One region of the Pseudomonas azotoformans genome, then DNA from elsewhere that is predicted to be linked to it. Evidence: predicted binding sites of a transcription regulator. Region 1 holds the regulator's gene; the other holds the start of a gene.
What was found. Region 1 encodes sigma-54, which starts transcription at its own class of promoters, with help from an activator protein. Its sites were predicted from a motif close to ANTGGCATNNANNTTGCTNT; they were not measured.

Region 2: the regulator sigma-54 is predicted to act here: its motif matches at 3,987-4,006, upstream of glnA (type I glutamate--ammonia ligase).

What each region holds. Positions count from the first base shown of each region.
Region 1 is NZ_CP014546.1:2,527,704-2,535,149, forward strand. It holds gene AYR47_RS11690 (superoxide dismutase) at 1-50, shown strand, start outside; gene AYR47_RS11695 (ZIP family metal transporter) at 84-977, shown strand; gene AYR47_RS11700 (HPr family phosphocarrier protein) at 1,015-1,287, opposite strand; gene rapZ (RNase adapter RapZ) at 1,304-2,161, opposite strand; gene ptsN (PTS IIA-like nitrogen regulatory protein PtsN) at 2,164-2,628, opposite strand; gene hpf (ribosome hibernation-promoting factor, HPF/YfiA family) at 2,639-2,944, opposite strand; gene AYR47_RS11720 (RNA polymerase factor sigma-54) at 3,020-4,513, opposite strand; gene lptB (LPS export ABC transporter ATP-binding protein) at 4,699-5,424, opposite strand; gene lptA (lipopolysaccharide transport periplasmic protein LptA) at 5,424-5,957, opposite strand; gene lptC (LPS export ABC transporter periplasmic protein LptC) at 5,944-6,516, opposite strand; gene AYR47_RS11740 (KdsC family phosphatase) at 6,525-7,049, opposite strand; gene AYR47_RS11745 (KpsF/GutQ family sugar-phosphate isomerase) at 7,050-7,446, opposite strand, start outside.
Region 2 is NZ_CP014546.1:1,898,776-1,906,221, reverse strand. It holds partial or broken gene AYR47_RS08885 (YkgJ family cysteine cluster protein) at 1-260, shown strand, start outside; gene typA (translational GTPase TypA) at 358-2,178, opposite strand; gene thiI (tRNA uracil 4-sulfurtransferase ThiI) at 2,318-3,772, opposite strand; gene glnA (type I glutamate--ammonia ligase) at 4,107-5,513, shown strand; gene AYR47_RS08865 (chorismate mutase) at 5,671-6,177, shown strand; gene AYR47_RS08860 (cupin domain-containing protein) at 6,255-6,680, shown strand; gene glnL (nitrogen regulation protein NR(II)) at 6,968-7,446, shown strand, end outside.

The DNA of each region.
Region 1 (7,446 bases):
TTATCAACTGGCCAGAAGTCGCCGCACGCTATCAGGCCGCCGTGGCCTGATATTCACCTTCATAACAAGATCTAAGGCCGACTATGGGCACTGAAACACTGGCGATCAGCAGCGGGCGGATGTTTCGTTACGCATTTGGCTCGCTGCTGCTGTTGGCAGGTACTGCATTGCTGGTGGCCCATGGGCTGGCCTGGCTGAACCTGGAACCGCGCATTCTGCGCGCCCTGCAGGGCGGATCCATCTGCGCACTCGGCACGGCGCTCGGTGCGGTGCCGGTGCTGGTTATTCGACGGATGCCGGTGGCGTTGAGCGATACGCTGCTGGGGTTTGGGGCTGGAGTCATGCTGGCGGCGACAGCGTTTTCGCTGATCGTGCCGGGCATTGCCGCGGCTGAAGGCCTGGGCCTTTCGCCCTGGGGCGCCAGTGGTTTGATCAGTTTTGGCATCATGTTGGGTGCTTTCGGGCTGTATCTGGTGGATCGCAAGGTCTCCGGCGCCAGCCCGGAAATGCTGGTGGGCACGCCGGAAAAACCGGTGATTCCGCCGCGTATCTGGCTGTTCGTGTTTGCCATCATCGCCCACAACATCCCGGAGGGTATGGCGGTCGGCGTCTCGGCGGGCGGTGGCATGCCGGATGCCGACAGCCTGGCCATGGGCATTGCCTTGCAGGATGTGCCCGAAGGGTTGGTGATTGCGTTGGTGTTGGCCGGGGCGGGGATGTCGCGGGTCAAGGCGTTCCTGATCGGCGCGGCATCAGGTCTGGTGGAGCCGGTATTTGCTGTGCTCTGCGCCTGGTTGGTGAGCCTGGCCGAGGTGCTCTTACCGCTGGGGCTGGCCCTGGCAGCCGGCGCGATGCTGTTGGTGGTGACTCACGAAGTGATCCCCGAGTCACGACGCAATGGCCACGAAAAACTCGCCAGCCTGGGGCTGTGCATCGGGTTCTGCTTGATGATGGTGATGGATACCGCGTTGGGGTGAAGCCGTTGCGGCTTCACGCCTGTCTCAAAGGGTGAGCTTACTCACCCTCATCAAAGAAGTTATTGATCAGCGCTACCAGTGCGGCCATCGCTTCGTCTTCCTGCTCACCTTCTGTCTTCAAATGAATCTTGGTGCCCTTGCCGGCTGCCAACATCATCATCGCCATGATGCTTTTACCGTCGACCATGGACTCTGGCGTGCGACCGGCGCGGATCTGGCAGGGAAACTGCCCGGCCACGCCGACGAATTTGGCCGAGGCACGGGCGTGCAGGCCCAGTTTGTTGATGATTTCAATTTCCAGAGCGGGCATCGCGAAGGTGTTCCTTTCAGCTAAGGTCGCGGTGGCGGACCTGGACGTTCTTGAGGGTTTGTTGCAACACCTGGCCCAGGCGCTCGGTCAAGTAGACGGAGCGGTGGTGCCCGCCGGTGCAGCCGATGGCAATGGTGACATAGGCGCGGTTGCTTGCGGCAAAACGCGGTAGCCATTTGAGCAGGTAGCTGGAGATGTCCTGGAACATCTCCTCCACATCCGGTTGCGCGGCCAGGTAATCGGCCACGGGCTGATCCAGCCCCGACTGTTCACGCAGTTCCGGCTTCCAGTAAGGGTTGGGCAGGCAGCGCACATCGAACACCAGGTCGGCGTCCACTGGCATGCCGCGCTTGAACCCAAACGACTCCACCAGAAACGCCGTACCCGGCTCCGGCTGGTTCAGCAGGCGCAGCTTGATGGCATCACGCAACTGGTACAGGTTGAGGCTGGTGGTGTTGATCTTGAGGTCGGCGAGGTCAATGATCGGGCCCAGCAGCTTGGTTTCGTCTTCGATGGCTTCGGCCAGGGAGCGGTGAGGGCTGCTGAGGGGGTGACGCCGGCGGGTTTCGGAGAACCGCTTGAGCAGGGTCTCTTCATCGGCGTCCAAGTACAGCACGTCGCAATGAATGTGCTTGGCCCGTACTTCCTCGAGCAATTGCGGGAATCGCTCAAGGTGGCTGGGCAGGTTGCGGGCATCAATCGAAACGGCGACCAGGGGTTGCGCCAGTTCGGTGTGGATCAACGCGCGTTCCGCCAGTTCCGGCAGCAGGCCGGCGGGCAGGTTGTCGATGCAATAGAAACCGTTGTCCTCAAGCACATTGAGGGCGGTACTTTTACCCGAGCCGGAGCGGCCGCTGACGATGATCAAACGCATGGTTACTGCCCGTTCTGTTCATCCAGGACAACCTGATACAGCGCCTCGTTGCTGCTGGCACTGCGCAGTTTGTCACGTACTTCCTTGCGGTCGAGCATGCTGGCGATCTGCCGGAGCAGTTCCAGGTGCGCATCGGTGGCGGCTTGCGGGACCAGCAGAACGAACAGCAGGTCAACCGGGGCGCCGTCGATCGCATCGAAATCAATGGGGGCTTCCAGGTGCAGCAGGGCGCTGACGGGGGTTTCGCAGCCCTTGAGACGGCAGTGAGGAATGGCGATGCCGTTGCCAAAACCGGTGGAACCGAGTTTTTCACGGGCAATCAGCGCGTCGAAGACATCTTGCATCTCCAGATCCGGCACTTCGCGCGCGATCAGGTTGGCAATTTGTTCGAGGGCTTTCTTCTTGCTGCCGCCCGGCACGTTCACGAGGGAACGGCCGGGGGTCAGGATGGTTTCAAGTCGGATCATGGGGGGAGGGTTAACGACCTGTACCTTGCATCAGGTGCAGATTCTTTTCCTTATGCTTTATGAGTTGGCGGTCAAGCTTGTCGTAGAGCGAGTCAATCGCCGCGTACATGTCTTCATGCTCCGCATTGGCGACCAGCTTTGCATTCGGTACGTGCAGGGTGGCCTCGATTTTCTGCTTGAGCTTATCGACCTCCATGATGACCTGCACGTTGGTGATTTTGTCAAAATGCCCTGCCAGCTTGTTCAGCTTGCTTTCGGTGTATTCACGCAGGGGTTTGGTGACTTCCAGCTGGTGTCCACTGATGTTGACTTGCATACAGCTTCTCCTTCGTTGCCAGTGCATAAAGCGGTGGGCAGGAATACCCACCACTGGAACGCTGTGGCCCGCCCGTCACATCAAACGCTTACGCTCGCTGGAAGGCGCGATCCCGAGGGACTCGCGGTACTTGGCGACGGTTCGACGGGCGACCTGAATGCCTTGTGCCTCCAGTAAACCAGCGATCTTACTGTCACTCAATGGCTTTTTCTGATTTTCCGCGGCAACCAGTTTTTTGATGATCGCGCGGATCGCCGTGGACGAGCATTCACCGCCTTCGGAGGTGCTGACGTGGCTTGAGAAAAAGTATTTCAGTTCATAAATACCCCGTGGGGTATGCATGAATTTCTGCGTGGTGACCCGGGAAATCGTCGATTCATGCATGCCCACCGCTTCGGCGATGTCATGCAGCACCAGCGGTTTCATGGCTTCGTCGCCGTACTCCAGGAAGCCGCGCTGGTGCTCGACGATCTGGGTGGCCACTTTCATCAGGGTTTCGTTGCGGCTTTGCAGGCTCTTGATGAACCAGCGCGCTTCCTGCAACTGGTTGCGCATGAAGGTGTTGTCGGCGCTGGTGTCGGCGCGACGCACGAAACCGGCATATTGCGGATTGACCCGCAGGCGTGGCACCGACTCCTGGTTCAGCTCCACCAGCCAGCGCTCGTTGTCCTTGCGCACGATCACGTCAGGCACCACGTATTCGGCTTCGCTGGACTCGATTTGCGAGCCTGGGCGCGGGTTGAGGCTCTGTACCAGCTCGATGACCTGGCGCAGGTCGTCTTCCTTGAGCTTCATGCGGCGCATCAACTGGCTGTAGTCGCGGCTGCCCAGCAGGTCGATGTAATCGGTGACCAGACGCTGGGCCTCGGCGAGCCAAGGTGTCTTGGCTGGCAGTTGGCGCAATTGCAGCAGCAGGCATTCGCTGAGAGTGCGCGCGCCGATTCCAGCAGGCTCGAACTGCTGGATGCGGTGCAGGACGGCTTCAATCTCGTCCAGCTCGATATCCAGTTCCGGGTCGAAGGCTTCAAGAATCTCTTCAAGCGTCTCGTCTAGATAACCCTGGTTGTTGATGCAATCGATCAGGGTCACGGCGATCAGACGGTCGGTGTCCGACATCGGCGCCAGGTTCAGTTGCCACAGCAAATGGCTCTGCAGGCTTTCACCGGCGGAGGTGCGGGTGGTGAAGTCCCACTCGTCATCGTCGTTGCTGGGTAGGCTGCTGGCGCTGGTCTGGTAGACGTCTTCCCAGGCCGTGTCGACAGGAAGCTCGTTGGGGATGCGTTCGTTCCATTCGCCTTCCTCGAGGTTATCCACCGTAGGGGCGGTTTCCTGATAGGAGGGTTCCTGCACGTCGGAATTGGGTTTTTGCTCGATGTTATCGGCCAGCGGGTCTGCGTTATCGAAGTCGTCGCCTTCTTCCTGGCGTTCGAGCATCGGATTGGACTCCAGGGCCTCCTGGATTTCCTGTTGCAGGTCCAAGGTCGACAATTGGAGCAGGCGGATGGCCTGTTGCAGCTGCGGTGTCATCGTCAGCTGCTGGCCCATTCTCAGGACTAGCGATGGTTTCATGGCAGGGGCTTAACACCTTATTCGCCGGCGCAATGCGCCATCCACGACAGGGCGCGTGAGCGCCAAACATAAGCAAATTATATGCCTGATGTCGGGGGCTTTGCCTAGAGCGCGGTAACAATAAAAATCCGGAGGTTTTCATTGACTCCCGCGCACCTCGGCAAACGGCCGTGACACCACGGTGTTTACAGGCGGAACTCGTGACCCAGGTACACTTCCTTGACCAGTTCGTTGGCCAGGATGGTAGCGGAATCACCTTCGGCGATCAGTTGACCATCGTTGACGATATACGCGGTTTCGCAGATATCGAGGGTCTCACGGACGTTGTGGTCGGTGATCAACACGCCAATGCCCTTGGCCTTGAGGTGGTGGATGATCTGCTTGATGTCGCCGACCGAGATCGGGTCAACGCCGGCAAACGGTTCGTCCAGCAGGATGAACTTGGGTGCCGTAGCCAGGGCGCGGGCGATTTCCACACGGCGACGCTCACCACCAGACAAGCTCATACCGAGGTTGTCGCGGATGTGGTTGATGTGGAATTCCTGCAGCAGGCTTTCCAGCTCCTTGCGACGGCCATCACGGTCGAGCTCCTTGCGGGTCTCGAGGATCGCCATGATGTTATCGGCGACCGACAGTTTGCGGAAGATCGACGCCTCCTGCGGAAGATAGCCGATACCGGCGCGCGCACGGCCGTGCATCGGCTGGTGGCTCACGTCGAGGTCGTCGATCAGGACGCGACCCTGGTCCGCCTGGACCAGGCCGACGATCATGTAGAAGCAAGTGGTCTTGCCGGCGCCGTTGGGGCCGAGCAAGCCGACGATCTGGCCGCTGTCGATCGACAGGCTGACGTCGCGCACGACCTGACGGCTTTTATAGGCCTTGGCCAGATGCTGGGCTTTCAGGGTTGCCATTACTCGGCCTTCTTCTTCGGCTGGATAACCATGTCGATGCGTGGACGAGGCGCGGTGACCTTGTTGCCATTGGCACGACCGGCGTTAGCGATCTGTTTCACGGTGTCATAGGTGATTTTCTCACCTTCCGTGGAGTTGCCATCGGGGCTGAGCACCTTGGCCTGGTCGATCAGTACGATGCGGTTTTGCTGGGCGTGGTACTGGATTGTCTTGCCATAGCCTTTCATCGGGCCCGTGTCGGTGGGCGACTGCTTCTGTTCGAAGTAAGCCAGGTTGCCTACCGAGGTCACGACATCGATATCGCCGGTCTTGGTGCGCGTAAGCGTCACGGTATTACCGGTGATTTTCATCGAACCCTGGGTGATGATCACGCCGCCGGTGTAGGTGGCAACGCCTTGCTTGTCATCCAGCTGCGCATCGTCGGCCGAGATGTGGATCGGCTGCTGGCTATCGTTCGGCAGAGCCCAGGCGCTCACGCTTCCCAGTGCTGCGCCCAGGCCGAGCAAAATAGGGAGAGTTTTAACGAGCCTCATACTGTCCTCTTACGTTCGATAGCAGGTGTATCCTGCTTTCTTTCAAATACGCTTTCATTCCCTTGCCAGTCGATACACCGCCAGCGCCGTCGATTCTAACGTCTTGCTCGGTCTGCGCATATTGCTTCTGCGGGAATACGGTCATGCGACTGCTGGTAATCACGGTCTCACGATTTTTATCGTCAGTGCGCGCAACGCGCACCGAGTCGATCAGTTCCACCTCGGTACCGTCCGGGTTGACCTCGCCACGCTTGCTGGTGACGTGCCACGGGAACTCGGTGCCGCGGTAAATATTCATGTCCGGGTTGGTCAGCAGGGTGATTTCGCTGGCCTTGACGTGCTCGACCTTGTCCGAGGTCATCTCGTACTGCACCTTGCCGTCGGGCAGGAACTGCACGCTCTTGGCATTGGTGGCGTAATAGTCGATAGCCCCCTCGTCAACCTGCGCAGCAGGCTGGTCGAGAAAGCGCTCCGGGCTGATATTCCAGTAGCCCACCGCCAGGAACAGCGCGGCGATGACCCCGAATAGCAGGAAGTTGCGAATCTTTTTGCTCAGCATAAAACGCTCTATAAGTAGGCGGCGTGGGCCGCTTCAAGGCTGCCCTGGGCACGCAGAATCAGCTCGCAGAACTCGCGGGCGGCACCTTCGCCGCCACGGGCGGTGGTGATGCCATGGGCGTGCTCGCGAACAAACGCCGCCGCATTGGCGACGGCCATGCCCAAGCCCACTCGACGGATCACCGGCAGGTCTGGCAGGTCATCGCCCAAATAGGCGACCTGCTCATAGCTTAGGTTGAGTTGGCCAAGAAGCTCGTCCAGAACCACCAGTTTATCCTCGCGGCCCTGATACAGGTGAGGAATCCCCAGGTTTTGTGCGCGGCGTTCCACAACGGGGGTTTTCCGGCCGCTGATAATCGCCGTTTGCACGCCCGACGCCATCAGCATCTTGATGCCCTGGCCGTCGAGGGTGTTGAACGTCTTGAATTCGCTGCCGTCTTCGAGGAAGTACAGGCGGCCATCGGTCAGCACGCCATCAACGTCGAAAATCGCCAGTTTGATGTTCTTGCCGCGTTGCAACAGGTCGCTGGTCATTTACATCACTCCCGCACGCAGCAAGTCGTGCATGTTCAGGGCGCCGATCGGGTGGTCATTGCCATCGACCACCACCAGTGCGCCGATCTTGTGGTCTTCCATGATTTTCAAGGCTTCGGCTGCCAGCATCTCGGGACGGGCGGTCTTGCCGTGGGGGGTCATCACCGCGTCGATGGTGGCGGTGTGGATATCAATGGTGCGGTCCAGGGTGCGGCGCAGGTCGCCGTCGGTGAAGACCCCGGCCAGGCGGCCGTCGGCTTCCAGGATCACGGTCATGCCCAAGCCCTTGCGGGTCATTTCCATCAGCGCGTCCTTCAGCAAGGTGCCGCGCTGGACGTGGGGCAATTCATCACCGGAATGCATGACGTTTTCCACTTTCAACAGCAGGCGACGGCCC
Region 2 (7,446 bases), 630 kb from region 1:
CGAAGAACATCGCCAAGCGGCTGCAAAAGGAAGGCATCGTCGAGCGCTTCAATTCCAAATCCGAGATTTTTACCCTGCAGCGCATGAGCAACAACGATTGCCTGTTCCTGGATCGTAAGACGCGCTTCTGCACTATTTATGACAAGCGCCCGGATACTTGCCGCAATCACCCGAAAATCGGGCCGCGGCCGGGGTATTGCGCGTATAAGCCGAAGGAAGTGGTGCGCGAGACTAAGTTCAAGACCCTCGACAAGTTCTGATCCAAGCTATGTAGTGCCCTTTAGGGCCCTATCGCAGGCACAAAAAAACGCCCCCGGCCTTTCGACCGGGGGCGTTTTTCATTCAGCCTGAGTTAACTCAGTTCTTGGCTTTCTTGGCAGCGCGGGTACGCTCGCCTTCGTCCAGGATCTTCTTACGCAGGCGGATCGACTTAGGCGTGACTTCGCACAGCTCGTCGTCCTGGATGAATTCCAGGGCCTGTTCCAGGGTGAAGCGAACAGGTGGAACCAGAGCGATGGTTTCGTCTTTGCCCGAAGCACGCATGTTGTCGAGCTTCTTGCCTTTGGTTGGGTTGACGCCCATGTCGTTGTCACGGCTGTTCAGACCAACGATCTGACCGTTGTAGATCTCTTGACCGTGTTCAACGAACAGCTTGCCACGCGCCTGGAGGGTTTCCAGGGAGTAGGTCAGCGCCTTGCCGGTTTCTACCGATACCAGAACACCGTTCTGACGGCCGGACATGTCGCCGGACTTCATGGTGTCGTAGCGATCGAAGATCGAGGTCAGGATGCCAGCACCGTTGGTCAGGGTCAGGAACTGGTTACGGAAACCGATCAGACCACGCGCAGGGATGTTGTATTCCAGACGCACACGGCCTTTGCCATCCGGCACCATGTTGGTCAGGTCGCCTTTACGCAGGCCCATCTCTTCCATCACCTTGCCCTGGGATTCTTCCGGGGTGTCGATGGTGACGTTTTCGAAAGGTTCCTGCTTCACGCCGTCAACCTGACGGATGATCACTTCTGGACGACCAACGCCCATTTCGAAGCCTTCGCGACGCATGGTTTCGATCAGTACCGAGAGGTGCAGCTCACCACGGCCGGAAACCTTGAACTTGTCAGCCGAGTCGCCTTCTTCAACGCGCAGAGCAACGTTGTACAGCAGCTCTTTGTCCAGACGCTCCTTGATGTTACGGGAGGTCACGAACTTGCCTTCTTTACCGCAGAATGGCGAGTCGTTTACCTGGAAGGTCATGGAAACGGTTGGCTCGTCAACGGTCAGAGGCTTCATGGCCTCGACGTTGTCCGGCTGGCACAGGGTGTCGGAGATGAACAGGGAGTCCATGCCGCTCACGCATACGATGTCGCCGGCGAAAGCCTCTTCAACGTCGATACGGTGCAGGCCGTGGTGACCCATCAGCTTCAGGATACGACCGTTACGCTTCTTGCCGTCGGCGCCGATGGCGACAACCGGGGTGTTCGGCTTGACGCTACCACGAGCGATACGGCCAACACCGATAACACCCAGGAAGCTGTTGTAGTCCAGTGCCGAGATTTGCATCTGGAACGGGCCGTCACGGTCAACTTTCGGCGCTGGTACGTTGTCGACGATCGACTGGTACAGCGGGGTCATGTCTTCAGCCATGTCGGTGTGTTCCAGACCGGCAATACCGTTCAGGGCCGAGGCGTAGACGACTTTGAAGTCCAGCTGTTCTTCGGTGGCACCCAGGTTGTCGAACAGGTCGAAGATCTGGTCCAGAACCCAGTCCGGACGCGCGCCTGGACGGTCAACCTTGTTGATGCACACGATCGGACGCAGGCCGGCTTCGAAAGCCTTCTTGGTCACGAAACGGGTTTGCGGCATAGGGCCGTCTTGAGCGTCAACCAGCAGCAGAACGGAGTCAACCATCGACATTACGCGTTCTACTTCGCCGCCGAAGTCGGCGTGGCCCGGGGTGTCCACGATGTTGATGTGGTAGCCGTTCCAGTTGATAGCGGTGTTTTTAGCCAGGATGGTAATACCGCGCTCTTTTTCCTGGTCGTTGGAGTCCATCACGCGCTCGTCGTTGAGCTCGTTGCGCTCCAGGGTGCCGGATTGACGCAGGAGTTTGTCTACCAGGGTGGTTTTACCATGGTCAACGTGAGCAATGATGGCGATGTTACGTAGATTTTCGATCACTTGTGTATCTCGATCAGAGGATTCGGTGTGCTGACAGGTCGTGGCAGCGATTAACAGTAGAGTCAGGCCTTGCCGTTACAGCTTGACGGCAGAGTCGGGGGGCCGGTGACGCAGGCCACAGGCAAACAGCCCCGGGCTCTTAGCTCGGTCGATAAACGCGCACATTGGCATGCCCCTCACTGAGCAAATGGTGGGCATGCAGGCGACTCATCACGCCTTTGTCGCAATACAGCAGGTACTGACGGCTGTTATCCAGTTCCTTGAAACGCGCGTTCAATGCATAGAACGGCAGCGTTTGTACGTCGATGCCGGCGATTTCCAGCGGCTCATCTTCAGCGGCATCCGGGTGACGGATGTCGATGACGATCTGGCCGGCCAGGGCTTCGCTGACTTCTTCGATCTTCACATCCTGGCCCAGTTCGTCGATCACGCGATCGATCGGGACCAGCTTGGCGTTCTCGAGCGCACGCTCCAGAATCGCCATGTCGAATTCTTTCTCTTCATGCTCCACGCGGTGACGCTTGGCGTGGGTCTTGGGATTCACCGAAATGACCCCGCAGTACTCAGGCATGTGCTTGGCGAAGTCGGCGGTGCCGATTTCTTCTGCCAGGTCGATGATGTCCTGCTTGTGACTGGCGATCAGCGGGCGCAACACCAGCTTCTCGGTAACGCAGTCGATGATCGACAGGTTCGGCAGCGTCTGGCTGGACACCTGGGAGATCGCCTCACCGGTCACCAGTGCGTCGATCTGCAAGCGGTCGGCAATCTGCGACGCGGCGCGCAACATCATACGCTTCAATACCACGCCCATATGACCGTTATCGACTTTGCCGAGAATTTCGCCCAGCACTTCTTCGAACGGTACGCTCACAAATAGCACGCGTTGGGAGCTGCCGTACTTCTTCCAGATAAAGTGCGCGACTTCCATCACGCCCAATTCGTGTGCACGCCCGCCCAAGTTAAAGAAGCAGAAGTGGCTCATCAGGCCGCGGCGCATGATCTGGTAAGCAGCAACCGTGGAATCGAAACCGCCGGACATCAAGACCAGGGTCTGTTCCAGGGCACCCAACGGATAACCGCCGATGCTGTTGTGCTGGCTGTGGATGACAAACAACCGTTGGTCGCGAATTTCCATGCGCACTTCAATTTGTGGCGCTTTCAGGGAAATTCCGGCTGCGCCGCACTCGCGACGCAGCTTGCTGCCGACGTATTTTTCGACGTCCATGGAGCTGAAAGTGTGCTTGCCGGCACGCTTGCAGCGCACCGAAAAGATCTTGCCTTCCAGCTCGCTGCCGTAGTGCTGTTTGCACTTCTCGGTGATGTCGTCGAAGTCGCCCAGCGGGTACTCATCCACCTGCAGGAAATGCGCGATGCCCGGCATGCAGCTCAGGCGCTCGGTCATGTCCTTCAAGGCTTTGGGCTCGGTGACACGGGTTTCCAGCTCGAGGTTGTCCCACACGCCGTTCACCACCACAGCCGGGTCCAGATCGCGGAGCACGGCACGGATGTTCTTGGCCAATTGACGGATGAAACGCGTCCGTACCGGTCGGCTTTTGATGGTGATCTCGGGGAAGACTTTTACGATTAATTTCATGGAAACAGCGCGCGCCGGGCCTGCTGAAAAAGGGGGGCGCGGATTATAGCGGAAATCGCTCAAGGTTTAACCAGTTAATATGCATCGCAAGCGCAACGCACTAAAGAGGTGCATTTGTGCGCCTTTGCGCTACATTGCGGTGCGCTATTTTTGGGCTTTTGTCGCAATGCACCTTTATAGGGGCGTTTTTGGAGCAGAAAACCCATGTTGGCGCACTGGCATGCAATTTGCTCTCTTGTGAGGCAGGTTGCCATGGCGGACTATCCGCGCCGGCATCACCCACATTCTAAGGGCTAACTCCACTACCCCAGCCCGAAGCCACCCGGAGGACACTATGTCGAAGTCGGTTCAACTCATCAAAGATCATGACGTTAAATGGATTGATCTGCGCTTCACGGACACCAAAGGCACTCAGCACCACGTGACCATGCCGGCTCGCGACGCGCTGGATGAAGCTTTCTTCGAAGAAGGCAAAATGTTCGACGGTTCCTCCATCGCTGGCTGGAAAGGCATCGAAGCCTCCGACATGATCCTGATGCCGGACGACAGCACTGCCGTACTCGACCCGTTCACCGAAGAGCCGACCCTGATCCTGGTCTGCGACGTGATCGAGCCTTCGACCATGCAAGGCTACGACCGCGACCCACGTGCGATCGCCAAGCGTGCCGAGGAATACCTGAAGTCCACCGGTATCGGTGACACCGTATTCGTAGGCCCGGAGCCAGAATTCTTCATCTTCGACCAGGTTAAGTTCAAGTCCGACATCTCCGGTTCCATGTTCAAGATCTACTCCGAACAAGGCTCCTGGATGTCCGACCAGGACGTGGAAGGCGGCAACCATGGCCACCGTCCAGGTATCAAAGGTGGCTACTTCCCAGTTCCGCCGTTCGACCACGACCACGAAATCCGTACCTCCATGTGCAACGCCATGGAAGACATGGGCCTGGTCATCGAAGTGCACCACCACGAAGTGGCCACTGCCGGTCAGAACGAAATCGGTGTGAAGTTCAACACCCTGGTTGCCAAGGCTGACGAAGTACAGACCCTGAAGTACTGCGTACACAACACTGCAGTCGCTTACGGCCGTACCGCTACCTTCATGCCTAAGCCACTGTACGGCGATAACGGTTCGGGTATGCACGTTCACCTGTCCATCGCCAAAGATGGCAAGAACACCTTCGCTGGCGAAGGTTATGCCGGCCTGTCCGACACTGCCCTGTACTTCATCGGCGGTATCATCAAGCACGGTAAGGCCCTGAACGGCTTCACCAACCCGTCGACCAACTCCTACAAGCGTCTGGTCCCAGGTTTCGAAGCCCCGGTAATGCTGGCCTACTCGGCACGCAACCGTTCCGCTTCGATCCGTATTCCTTACGTGTCCAGCCCTCGCGCTCGCCGTATCGAAGCCCGCTTCCCGGATCCAGCAGCCAACCCGTACCTGGCCTTCGCGGCCCTGGTCATGGCCGGCCTGGACGGTATCCAGAACAAGATCCACCCTGGCGACGCCGCCGACAAAAACTTGTACGACCTGCCGCCTGAAGAGGCCAAAGAGATCCCACAAGTGTGCGGCAGCCTGAAAGAAGCCCTGGAAGAGCTGGACAAGGGCCGTGCGTTCCTGACCAAAGGCGGCGTGTTCAGCGACGACTTCATCGACGCTTACATCGGCCTGAAAAGCGAAGAAGAAATCAAGGTTCGCACCTTCGTACACCCACTGGAATACGAGCTGTACTACAGCTGCTGATCCGGTAGCGCTATTTAACGTAGCGTGATGAAAAAGACCTCCTTCGGGAGGTTTTTTTTGCCTGACATAAAAGCCTGACACCCTCACTATTGAGACCTCGCCCAACTGCCCGACAAGGAAACCGACCTTGAACCTGCGAATCGCTTTTGCCCTGCTAATGATCAGCGCCAATGCCTCTGCGGCGCCCGCCACGCTCGCCCCGCTGCTCAACAGCATCGCCGAACGCCTGGAGATCGCCGACCAGGTAGCCCTGAGCAAATGGGATAGCCACAAGCCTGTAGAGGACAAAAAGCGCGAACAAGAAGTGATCGCCAGCGTCGTCGCCCAAGCACCGGAATATAAGCTGGCACCTGCCGCCGTCGAGCAGTTTTTCGCGGCGCAGATCGAGGCGAACAAGCTGGTGCAGTACACCCATCTGTCCGACTGGCAGTTCCAGGGCAAGGCGCCTGACGATCCGCGGCCGGACCTGGTGAAACAGATCCGCCCGCAGTTGGACGAACTGCAAAAACGCCTGCTGCAGCAATTGGCGGACTTCACCCCACAGCGCACTGACCCACAGTGCCCACAGTGGCTGGCCGAAGCCGTGCATGAGCCGCTGAACGATCCGTTGCGTCAACTGGCGATGATCCGTGCCACCGCAGAATTGTGTACGCGACCTACTTGATTTGAGGCGCCGTCCTGCATCCTCACTGCGATCAATCGCCATAGCCTGCCTGTTCACTGACCGAACAGGATGGAACCATGGATATCTGCAAGTGTTTGATCGCAACAATGCTGGGTTTAACGCTGCTTGGCTGCGGCGCCCAACCAAAGGACGCTACGCAAATCGAGAAAGAAGTATTGCTTGAAAGCAGCGAGTCGTGGGACGGCATGCCCTATAGGGCCTACCCCGCTGGCCCGCCGCAGCTCACGCTGATACGCCTGAAGATCCCTGCGCGCACGCAACTGCCCTGGCACACCCACCCCATGCCCAACGCCGCCTACATTGTTTCGGGTGAATTGACCGTTGAAGCCCGCAGCAGCGGGGCTACGCGCACCTTGAGGCAAGGCCAAGCCCTGGCCGAGATGGTGGGCACCGAGCATCGCGGCGTCACCGGAGACACCCCGGTGGAGCTTCTGGTGTTTTATGCGGGCACCCCAGGCATGCCGCTGTCAGAGCAACACTGACCGCTGCGGATCGTTTTCACCTCATATAGAAAACGGTCCGCTCACCACTTCCTGAACAACCTTCACAAAACCGCACTATATTGGTGCGATAGGCTGCACCCTTCCCACCTGTCCAGCCCATTTTGGTTCGAAACTTCCCGAGCAAGCTGGCAGAACGCCACAGTTTCGCGCCTAAAACCCCCATTTCAGGGCTTGCACGCTTCTTTTCGGAGCCTTGGTTTGGTTTTTGCATTTTCCTTGTATCAGCGTGTGCCTCAAGCCCGCGCCTTGCTCCAAAAGAGGTCCTGATGACCATCAGCGATGCACTGCACCGTTTGCTACTCGACAACCTGACCACCGCGACCATCCTGCTCAATGACGACCTGCGCCTTGAGTACATGAACCCGGCGGCGGAGATGCTCCTGGCTATCAGCGGCCAGCGCAGCCATGGGCAGTTCATCAGCGAATTGTTCACCGAGTCGGCCGAAGCCTTGAGCTCGCTGCGCCAGGCGGTGGAGCAGGCGCACCCGTTCACCAAGCGCGAGGCGATGCTCACGGCGCTTACGGGACAGACGCTGACCGTCGACTACGCCGTGACCCCCATCCTGAGCAACGGTGCCACCCTGCTGTTGCTGGAAGTGCACCCCCGTGACCGCCTGCTGCGCATCACCAAGGAGGAAGCGCAGCTGTCCAAGCAGGAGACCAGCAAGATGCTGGTGCGCGGCCTGGCCCATGAAATCAAGAACCCACTCGGCGGCATCCGTGGCGCGGCGCAGTTGCTGGCCCG